3 regions of the Herbaspirillum sp. NPDC101396 genome follow, and region 1 is predicted to be linked to each of the others. Evidence: predicted binding sites of a transcription regulator. Region 1 holds the regulator's gene; each other region holds the start of a gene.
What was found. Region 1 encodes HrcA, which represses chaperone genes, less so after heat shock. Its sites were predicted from a motif close to TTAGCACTCNNNNNNNNNGAGTGCTAA; they were not measured.
Positions count from the first base shown of each region.

Region 1 (3,232 bases):
GTGCGAACGCGCGGCAGGCGTTGACTGCCCAGGCGCAGCGACGCGACATAGCGGTGCTATGGCAAGGAGCGGCAACAACGGCAGGCGACGCCTGCAGCCGTTACCGGAGGGTTTCAGCCAGGCAGTGCACTGGCCGCGTTGCATGGCTTGCCAGCACACTGCTGGCTGAAACGCACCTCGCAAATTCATTGTTAACAGGCCCCAGACTACTCTGAACCGATTTCATGAACAAAACCAACATCCAGGCAGTCCTGTTCGACCTCGACGATACGCTGTGGGCGATCGAGCCGGTGCTGCATCTTGCCGAAACCCGGCTGTACGAATGGCTGACCCAGCATGCGCCGGGCGTGGTGCAACGCGAGAGCATTCTCAGCCTGCGCGCGCGTCGGCAGCTGTTGGCGCAGACCGATCCGGCCTACAAGATCAACCTGTGGGCGTTGCGCCATGCGGCGCTGACGGCGGTGCTGGCCGAGCATGGCGAAGACCCGGCGCTGGCCGACCCCGCCATGGAAATTTTCACCACCGGCCGTAATGCCGTTACGCCCTTTGACGACGTCGTCCCCGCTCTGCAGCAGCTGAAGCCGCGCCTGAAACTGGGCACCGTGTCCAACGGATTCGCCGATCTGGCGCGCATCGGCCTGGCCGAGCATTTTGAAATCTCCATCGCTGCCCACCAATTCGGCACAGCCAAACCCGATCCGGCCATCTTCCACGCCGCCTGTACGGCGCTCGGCGTGGCGCCGGAACACACCGTCTACGTCGGCGACGACCTCACGCTGGACGTGCTTGGCGCCCAGCAAGCCGGCTTGCGCGCCGTCTGGATGAACCGTTTCCAACGCGCGTTGCCGGATCACGTCCGGCCCGATGCGGTATGCACCGATCTGAACGAATTGGCGCACTGGCTGGCGTCATAGTGTGCGGGGACAGATATATATGGCGGGATGTTGGCACGCTTGGCCCCGTCTCGTTAGAATGAAGACATGCAACTAGATAATCGCGCTCAAACCCTGCTCAAAGCCCTGGTCGAACGGTACATCGCCGACGGCCAGCCGGTCGGCTCGCGCGCGCTCTCCAAGATTTCGGGACTGGAACTGTCGCCGGCGACCATCCGCAACGTCATGGCCGACCTCGAGGAAATGGGCTTCGTCGCCAGTCCGCACACCTCCGCCGGACGCATTCCGACGCCACGCGGTTACCGCGTGTTCGTCGACACGCTGCTGACGATCGAATCGACCGATGCCCTTGGCGCTTTCGATGAAGCGGCGCTGGGAACCAAACTGCAATCGCGCTCACAGATCAACTCGCCGCAAAAGATCATTTCCAATGCGGCGCAGGTGCTGTCGTCGCTGTCGCAATTTGCCGGCGTGGTGATGACGCCGAAGCGCGAATCGATCTTCAAGCAGATCGAATTCCTGCGCCTGTCCGAAAAGCGCATCCTGCTGGTCATCGTCGGTCCCGGCGGCGACGTGCAGAATCGCCTGCTGCTGACGGAGGTCGACTACACGCCTTCGCAACTGGTGCAGGCGGCCAATTACATCAACCAACACTACGGCGGTCTCGGCTTCGACGAAGTCCGCCTGCGCCTGCAAAACGAACTGCGCCAGCTGCGCGACGACATGACCAGCCTGATGCAGGCCGCCGTCGAAGCTGGCAGCGATGCCATGGCGGACGAATCCGACAACGTGGTGATTTCAGGTGAGCGCAATCTGCTGAGCGTCTCCGACCTGTCGTCGAACATGACCTCGCTGCGCAAACTGTTCGACATGTTCGAACAGAAGACCAGCCTGATGCAGTTGCTGGACGTATCGAGCAAGGCCACCGGCGTGCAGATCTTCATCGGCGGCGAATCGCAACTGGTGCCGATGGACGACATGAGCATCGTCACCGCGCCGTATGAAGTCAACGGCAAGATCGTCGGCACGCTGGGCGTGATCGGTCCGACGCGCATGGCGTACGAACGCGTGATCCCGATCGTCGATATCACCGCCAAGCTGCTGTCGAGCGCGCTCAGCGGCAACAACAGCTGAGCCGGGCCAAACAGAACTGGCAGCTGCGGCCAACTGTTGCACATCGCTTACCCTTCTTTACAGCGCCGGCGCTCATCATCGCAGCGGCAATAAAAAAGCCATCCGGCGACAGCGGGATGGCTTTTTTGCAAACAGGGCCCGGATTGAATCGGGCCGGGATGAATGCTTATTTCTTTGTTTTGCGGCAATCCTTGCAATGACCGTACAAGGCCAGCGCATGATCAGCGATCTCGAAACCGTGCTCTTGGGCAATCTTGAGCTGACGCTTCTCGATTTCGGCGTCGAAGAACTCCTCGACCTTGCCGCAATCCAGGCAAACCAGATGGTCATGGTGCGAGCCTTCGTTGAGCTCGAACACGGCCTTGCCGGTTTCAAAGTGATTGCGCTGCAGCAGGCCGGCTTGCTCGAACTGCGTGAGCACGCGGTAGACCGTGGCCAGGCCGACATCCAGATTGTCCGCCAGCAGCATTTTGTAGACGTCTTCCGCACTGAGGTGACGCACCTCGGTGTTTTGGAAGATTTCCAGGATTTTCAGACGCGGCAAAGTAGCCTTGAGGCCGCTGGCTTTCAGTTCGGATGGATTATTAGGCATGTTTCAGTAAAAATCGGGTTATCTGCTTTATCATATAGCGTTTTAGCACAATTGCTCAACCAATTGAAATCTTTATGCGAATGTTGCCTTCCTACCGTACTACCGCTCTGGCGCTGATCGCCCTGAGCACCCTGCTGTCCGGCTGTGCATCCAAAAAACCGGTGGAAGGCGCAGCAGCGCCCGACGCGACCGGCGTGCAGGTTTCGAAGAGCAGCAGCCTGTTCGGCTTCCTCAAGCCTTATCGCATCGATATCCAGCAAGGCAACTTCGTCTCCAAGGAGATGGTCGCGCAACTGAAGCCGGGCATGACCCGCGAGCAAGTGCGCTTCGTGCTCGGCACGCCGCTGCTGGCCGACATGTTCCACTCGGACCGCTGGGACTATGAATTCCGCCTGGCCAAGGGCAACGGCGAACTGATGAGCAGCCGCGTATCGGTGTTCTTCAAGGACAACCTGATGGAACGCTACGAAGGCGGCAACGACCTGCCCACCGAGCAGGAATACCTGTCCCTGATCGCCGGTTCCAAGAAGGGCGCCATGCCGGAACTGTCGGACGCGCCGACCAACACGACGCCGCCGTCCTCCGCCAAGTAACCACGCCACCACGCAAGTTC
Region 1 covers NZ_JBIWNT010000002.1:597,016-600,247, reverse strand. Annotated here, with positions in the region: gene ACIROY_RS07810 (HAD family hydrolase) at 225-914, shown strand; gene hrcA (heat-inducible transcriptional repressor HrcA) at 981-2,027, shown strand; gene fur (ferric iron uptake transcriptional regulator) at 2,194-2,619, opposite strand; gene ACIROY_RS07795 (outer membrane protein assembly factor BamE) at 2,700-3,212, shown strand.

Region 2 (3,232 bases), on a different contig from region 1:
TTGCTTTTCTTGGTTGTTGATGAAGTAAGGCGACAGGTAGCCGCGGTCGAATTGCATACCTTCGACGATGTCCAGTTCGTTTTCCAGCGACTTGCCGTCTTCCACGGTGATGACGCCTTCTTTGCCGACTTTGTCCATTGCCTTGGCAATGATGTCGCCGATATCGGAATCCGAGTTAGCCGAGATCGAGCCGACTTGTGCGATTTCCTTGCTTGTCGTTGTTGGCTTTGCCAGCAGCTTGACTTCAGCGACGATGGCGGTGACAGCCTTGTCGATGCCGCGCTTCAGGTCGGTTGGGTTGAAACCGGCTGCAACGTACTTGAAGCCTTCGCGAACGATCGCTTGAGCCAGCACGGTAGCGGTAGTAGTACCGTCGCCTGCGTTGTCGGAAGTCTTGGAGGCAACTTCCTTAACCAGTTGCGCGCCCATGTTTTCCAGCTTGTCTTTCAGTTCGATTTCTTTCGCAACCGACACGCCGTCCTTGGTGACGGTTGGGGCGCCGAAGCTGCGCTCCAGAACCACGTTACGGCCCTTGGGACCCAAGGTTACCTTGACTGCGTTAGCCAGGATGTTGACGCCATTGACGATTTTTGCACGTGCGTCATCGCCGAAAATTACTTGTTTTGCTGCCATGTTGGATTCTCCAAAATTCGTTTGTTATTGCAATTGAATCAGCTTGATCAGCATCGATCAGACTTGTTCGCTGCCGGCGCAGGACGATTTACGTCGCGCCGCGGCAGGGCACGTCGATTATTTTTCGACGACGGCGAACAGGTCTTCTTCACGCATGACCAGCAGTTCCTGGCCGTCGATCTTCACGGCTTGGCCGGAGTACTTACCGAACAGAACGCGGTCGCCGACCTTGACTGCCAGCGGACGGACCTTGCCGTCATCCAGGATCTTGCCGTTGCCGACTGCCAGGATTTCGCCTTGATCCGGCTTTTCAGTTGCTGCGTCAGGCAGCACGATACCGGATGCGGTCTTGGTTTCTTGGTCGAGACGCTTGACGATAACGCGATCGTGCAAAGGACGAAGGCTCATGAAAACTCCTTAAAATTCAATAAGTTATAAATAAATTGCGGCATCGGCTGCAAAGTGTACTTAAGCCCTGCAGCAAGAAATCCGTGCCACATCGGAAAAGTGGGTAGGCCAGGAGGAGTTGTTAGCACTCTCCCCTAACGAGTGCTAAGTATAGGGGTGGGAAGGGGGTTTTTCAAGGGCAGGGATGATTTATATACGTCCAGACGACTGTCGGAATTCATTTAAGTCTGAACTTTTGCCACTTAACTCTGAATTTCTCGTCTCAATAGCCCTGTTTCCAGAAGGTTGATTTGCACCGAGAATTGCCCCACGTTTAGAACACAATTCTGCTGATGACCGTCAGCAGAAGATCGGAGTGATCGAGGTGGCCTTACCAGGCATTATTCGACTCTGGCACATTCGTGACCGGGTCTCATTGCGAGAGATCATCGGGGTTCAGGGATCTCACGCAGCACCGTCAGGCGGCATTCGCGCTGAAGCCAGTGAGCCGGCCTATGCAGATAGGCGTCCCGGGGGCTCTATAGAGAAATACGCACTAAAACTCTCAGCGTAGTTCATCACGCAAGCAGTGCGGTACCTTATAGCAGCTCCACTTGGCGCTGCGATCCTTGGATTCAGAGGGGCGTACGATCGGGGCGAAGCCTTCGTCAGACGCTGGGAGGTGGATCAGTTGGGGAGGGGGCAATTTCGCGAGAAAATCAAAAAAACACATGCAATCGCGTTGCGGCATTCGCCCGGCAATGGAAAGTGGACGAGTCGGAAAGAAAAATTCTACAGGCAAAGGAATACTCACAAGGCAAAATTCCCAAAAAAATAATCTGCCGGGAATTCGCTTGTGAGGTCGGTGACGACATGTGGTCGCCCAATTGTGCGTCGTTGACTATTTGCTCAACACATAGTCAAATTTGCCCGGTTGCACGAGGAAGAACAAGCAGTCGGTGTCCGAGATGCACTCCGTCACATGCGACTCTTCACCGCGTTGAAACCAGTAGGAACCTACCGGAAGCGGAACTGCTTTCCCACCGGCCTGATAGTTGGCGCCGACACCCTTCAGCACCACGGCATAGTAGTCCTCGGTGTGTGTATGCGCAGCGCTCTTGAAGCCGGCCGGTGCGCGAACGAAAGTACCGTGACGTCCGTTTGCCAAATTCCCATAGGCCGGACCCGCCTTGAGCTCCTTGCCATCCGACTTCACGCCGGTATCTACAAACTTGATGTCGCCGGCGGGAACGCTCACCGACGGGCCTTCGTGCGCAGGCTTCTTGTCCGCAGCGCTTGCGACGATGGAAACACCGAAAGCCAGCCCCATTGCAATGATTACTTTTTTCATGTTCATGATAGTGTTTGATATAAAGATGATGTTGAATGATCGTGACAGTCACGGATCATGATTGCCAATCGGCGTCGTGATTGATGAGGGTAAATACCTACCCATCCATCAGTTCACTCCGCGTTACTTATTCAGAAGCCCGGCCACTTTGGCCACACCTGCCTGGGCGCAGACTTCGTCTTTGTCACCACCAGGCGAGCCACCGACACCGAGTCCGGCAATGGTTTCTTCTCCCACCTTGAATGCCACTCCGCCAGGCAACGCCGTGACATTGGGTGTGCTTGCCAGCGACTGAGCCAGCAGAGGTGGATACTTCGACAGAACACCGATATAGCCGCTGGTCGTATCGACATGGAAGATCGGCCCCATCGTCACGACCGTGTAGGCCTTGCGGAAGCTGCTGTCCTTGGTGTGAATCACCGCATGGTCGCCGCGCAGAACAACTTGCGGCGTTCCCGATACATCGACAACCGTCGCAGTCACGTCGTAGCCATTTGCCTTGCATGTGTCCACCGCCGTTTGCGCTGCAATAATTGCCGTGCTCAACGGCAGCGTCTTGCCGCTGACCGATACCTGTGCCTGAGCCGGTGCCTGAGAGATCAGGGCGATAAGTCCCACCATAACGGTCAACGATGCGACCCCTACGCCAAGTTTTTCTTGCAGGCTGGCAGTGTCAAATCGGTTGCCCGATTTGCCGCCGGTGCCGCGTGCAGTTTTGTTTATGATTTTCATATTTCAGTTATCTCGCATGGGTTGATTTGAGCGGCAAAAGAGTCGATACACGAAACACCAACAACGCTTCTTCCTGATCGCCTAAGCTGATCGGTCGTCTTGTTTCGCTTGGTCGCTTTGCCTGAAATG
Region 2 covers NZ_JBIWNT010000004.1:287,677-290,908, forward strand. Annotated here, with positions in the region: gene groL (chaperonin GroEL) at 1-633, opposite strand, end outside; gene groES (co-chaperone GroES) at 751-1,041, opposite strand; gene ACIROY_RS15150 (DUF4437 domain-containing protein) at 1,922-2,377, opposite strand; gene ACIROY_RS15155 (heme-binding protein) at 2,495-3,103, opposite strand.
Region 2: the regulator HrcA is predicted to act here: its motif matches at 1,163-1,189, upstream of groES (co-chaperone GroES).

Region 3 (3,232 bases), 180 kb from region 1:
GTCCGATACCGCTGTATTTCATCGGCGTGGGCGAGTCGATCGACGACCTGCAAGCCTTCGACGCCGAAGAATTCGTGGATGCCTTGCTAAGCTGAAAATAAGCTGAAAACCAATTTGAACCGCGCCCGAGAAAAACAAATCCATCACCGACGATGATCGAATTCGCCAAGGTCTCCAAACAATATTCGCGCGACGTCTTTGCGCTGCGCGACATCACGCTCTCGGTCCAGAAGGGCGAGCTGCTGTTCCTGGCCGGTCCGTCCGGCGCCGGCAAGTCGACCCTGCTCAAGATGATCGCCGCGATGGAGCGCCCAAGCGCCGGCACGCTCACTGTCAACGGCCAGAGCATCAACACCATCAAGCCTTCCGGCATGCCTTACCTGCGCCGCAACCTCGGCCTGATTTTTCAGCAACAACGCCTGCTGCAGGATCGCAGCATCCTGGCCAATGTGATGCTGCCGCTGATCGTCACCGGCGCACCGCGTTCGGATGCTGAAAAACGCGCCCGCGCCGCGCTGGACAAGGTCGATCTGCTCGACAAGGCGACTTCCGGCCCGCAGGAACTGTCCGGCGGCGAACAGCAGCGCGTGGCGATTGCGCGCGCCATCGTCAACCGTCCGCAGATCATCCTGGCCGACGAACCGACCGCCAATCTCGACCGCGACAACGCTAACAAGGTGCTGGCTGCACTGAAGTCTTTTCACGGCGTCGGCGTGACCTGCCTGATCTCGACCCATGACGAGCAATACCTGACCGGCGCGGACCGCATCATCTATCTTGACCGCGGCCGCATCGTCGACGGCTGGCACAACGGCGTCAGCAACCCGGTGGAGATTTCGCAATGAACTGGCTGCGCCAACATTTCTTCGCCTTCGCCGACGCCTTCCATCACCTGCTGCGCTCGCCCGGCAACTTCGTCCTCAACGTACTGGTAGTGTCGATCGCGCTGGCGCTGCCGTTCGCCGGCCTGACCGTGCTTGAAAACGTGCGCCCGGTCTCGGAACAGCTCGCGGTCGAGCCCGAGATCAGCATCTTCCTGAAAATGGACCTCTCGCGCGACAAGGCCACCGCGCTGGCCGGCAACATCCGCGCCGTGCTGGCCGACAGCGGCAGCGCCGCGCGTGTCGATTTCACGCCGCGCGAGAAGGCCTTCGACTCGCTCAAGAGCAAGACCGGCCTCAACGACGTGCTGGCAACGCTGGGCGCCAATCCCCTGCCTGACAGCTATGTGCTGAAGATGTCTGGCTTCCAGGACGCCATGGACGCCACCCGCGTCGACGACATCGCGCAAAAACTCAAGGCCATGCCGGGCGTCGACACGGTGCAGATCGATTCAGCCTGGGTCAAACGGCTGGCGGCACTGCTGCGCATCTTGCGGCTGGTGCTGCTGTTCCTCGGCATCACGCTGGGCGCGGTGGTGGTGGCGGTAGTGTTCAACACCATCCGCCTGCAGGTCATGACGCAGTACGAGGAAATCGAGGTCTCGCGCCTGCTGGGCGCCACCAACGCCTTCATCCACCGGCCGTTCTATTACACCGGCGCCCTGCTCGGCGTGTGCGCCGGCGGATTGGCGCTGGGCCTGGTGGTGCTGGCGTTGCAGCCGCTGAACCTGGCGATCACCGACTTCGCCCGCCTGTACGCCTCCGAATTCCGCCTGGCGCCGCCGAGTATTGCGGCCATCGGCTTCCTGCTCGGCGTCAGCGCCCTGCTCGGCCTGATCGGCGCGATGTTGTCGGTCAAACGGCATTTGTCGCGGCTGGCCTGAGCCCTCTCCCTTCAATCTCTTCTTGAAATGGCAGCAACTCCTTGGGCGGAATTGTTGCCATTTTTCAATGTTGCTCTGCAAAATTTGTTACAGGTTTATGCTTGAAACAAGCAACTTTGGCCCCCAGATCCCCTCTAATTCTTGCGATGAAAAAGCCAATTGCCTAAAAAGCAGTCATAGAAAATACCTATTTCTTCCTTCCAGATTCGTTATTAGCACTCTCATTTGAGGAGTGCTAGAATAGTTGATAGAAATAGTGCGGCTTTAAGGTAACTGCCACATTTGGCAACTGCCACATTTACGCATCGCTTCCTCACAGGAACCAAGGAGAATCAATGAAATCAGCTACTGCACTCATGCCCGTCGAGACCAATGCGCTTGCGCTCGGCTTCTCCGGCAGCCTGGGCAACATTGACGCCTATATTTCGGCCGTCAATCGTCTGCCGATGCTGACGCAAGCTGAAGAAATTTCACTGGCCCGCGCCTTGCGCGACCAGAATGACCTCGGCGCCGCTCAAAAGATGGTGCTGTCCCATTTGCGTCTGGTGGTGTCGATCGCCCGCGGTTATCTGGGCTACGGCCTACCGCATGCCGACCTGATCCAGGAAGGCAATATCGGCCTGATGAAGGCGGTCAAGCGCTTCGACCCCGATCAAAATGTGCGTCTCGTGTCGTACGCGATGCATTGGATCAAAGCCGAGATGCACGAGTACATCCTGAAGAACTGGCGTCTGGTCAAGGTTGCGACGACCAAGGCGCAGCGCAAGCTGTTCTTCAACCTGCGCAGCCACAAGACCGGCCTGGACGCCATGACGCCGGCGCAAGTCGACGCCTTGGCCAAGACGCTGGACGTCAAGCGCGAAGAAGTCATCGAGATGGAAACCCGCTTGTCCGGCCGCGATGTTGCGCTGGAAGCGCCGACTGACGATGAAGACGACAAGTTTGCACCAATCGCCTATCTGTCTTCGGACAACAATGAGCCGACTCGCGTGATGGAAGCAAAGCAATACGACCGCCTGCAGTCGGAAGGCCTGGAAGCTGCGCTGAGCAAGCTCGACGACCGTTCGCGCCGTATCGTGGAAGCTCGTTGGCTGGCCAATGACGACGGCAGCGGCGCGACATTGCACGAACTGGCTGACGAATTCGGCGTGTCCGCCGAGCGTATCCGCCAGATCGAAGCGGTGGCGTTGAAGAAGATGAAGGGTTCGCTGCAGGCTTTTGCCTGAGAATCAGGCAAACCCAACAAGCAAACCCGGCAGCAATGAAAAAGGCGCTCAATTTGAGCGCCTTTTCTTTTGTCCGCAGAGTCCGTTCAGGACAGCAGCAATTTCAGGTCATGCACGATGGGCTCGGCGCCCTGGCCGTGCCGCACAAACAGACGAATATGCCCCTGCGGATCGAACACGTAACTGCCGGCGGTGTGGTCCATCGTATAGCTGCCCGCAGTCTTGCCCGGCACCTTCTGGT
Region 3 covers NZ_JBIWNT010000002.1:420,600-423,831, reverse strand. Annotated here, with positions in the region: gene ftsY (signal recognition particle-docking protein FtsY) at 1-95, shown strand, start outside; gene ACIROY_RS06945 (cell division ATP-binding protein FtsE) at 153-845, shown strand; gene ftsX (permease-like cell division protein FtsX) at 842-1,765, shown strand; gene rpoH (RNA polymerase sigma factor RpoH) at 2,101-2,991, shown strand; gene ACIROY_RS06930 (SCO family protein) at 3,078-3,232, opposite strand, start outside.
Region 3: the regulator HrcA is predicted to act here: its motif matches at 1,978-2,004, upstream of rpoH (RNA polymerase sigma factor RpoH).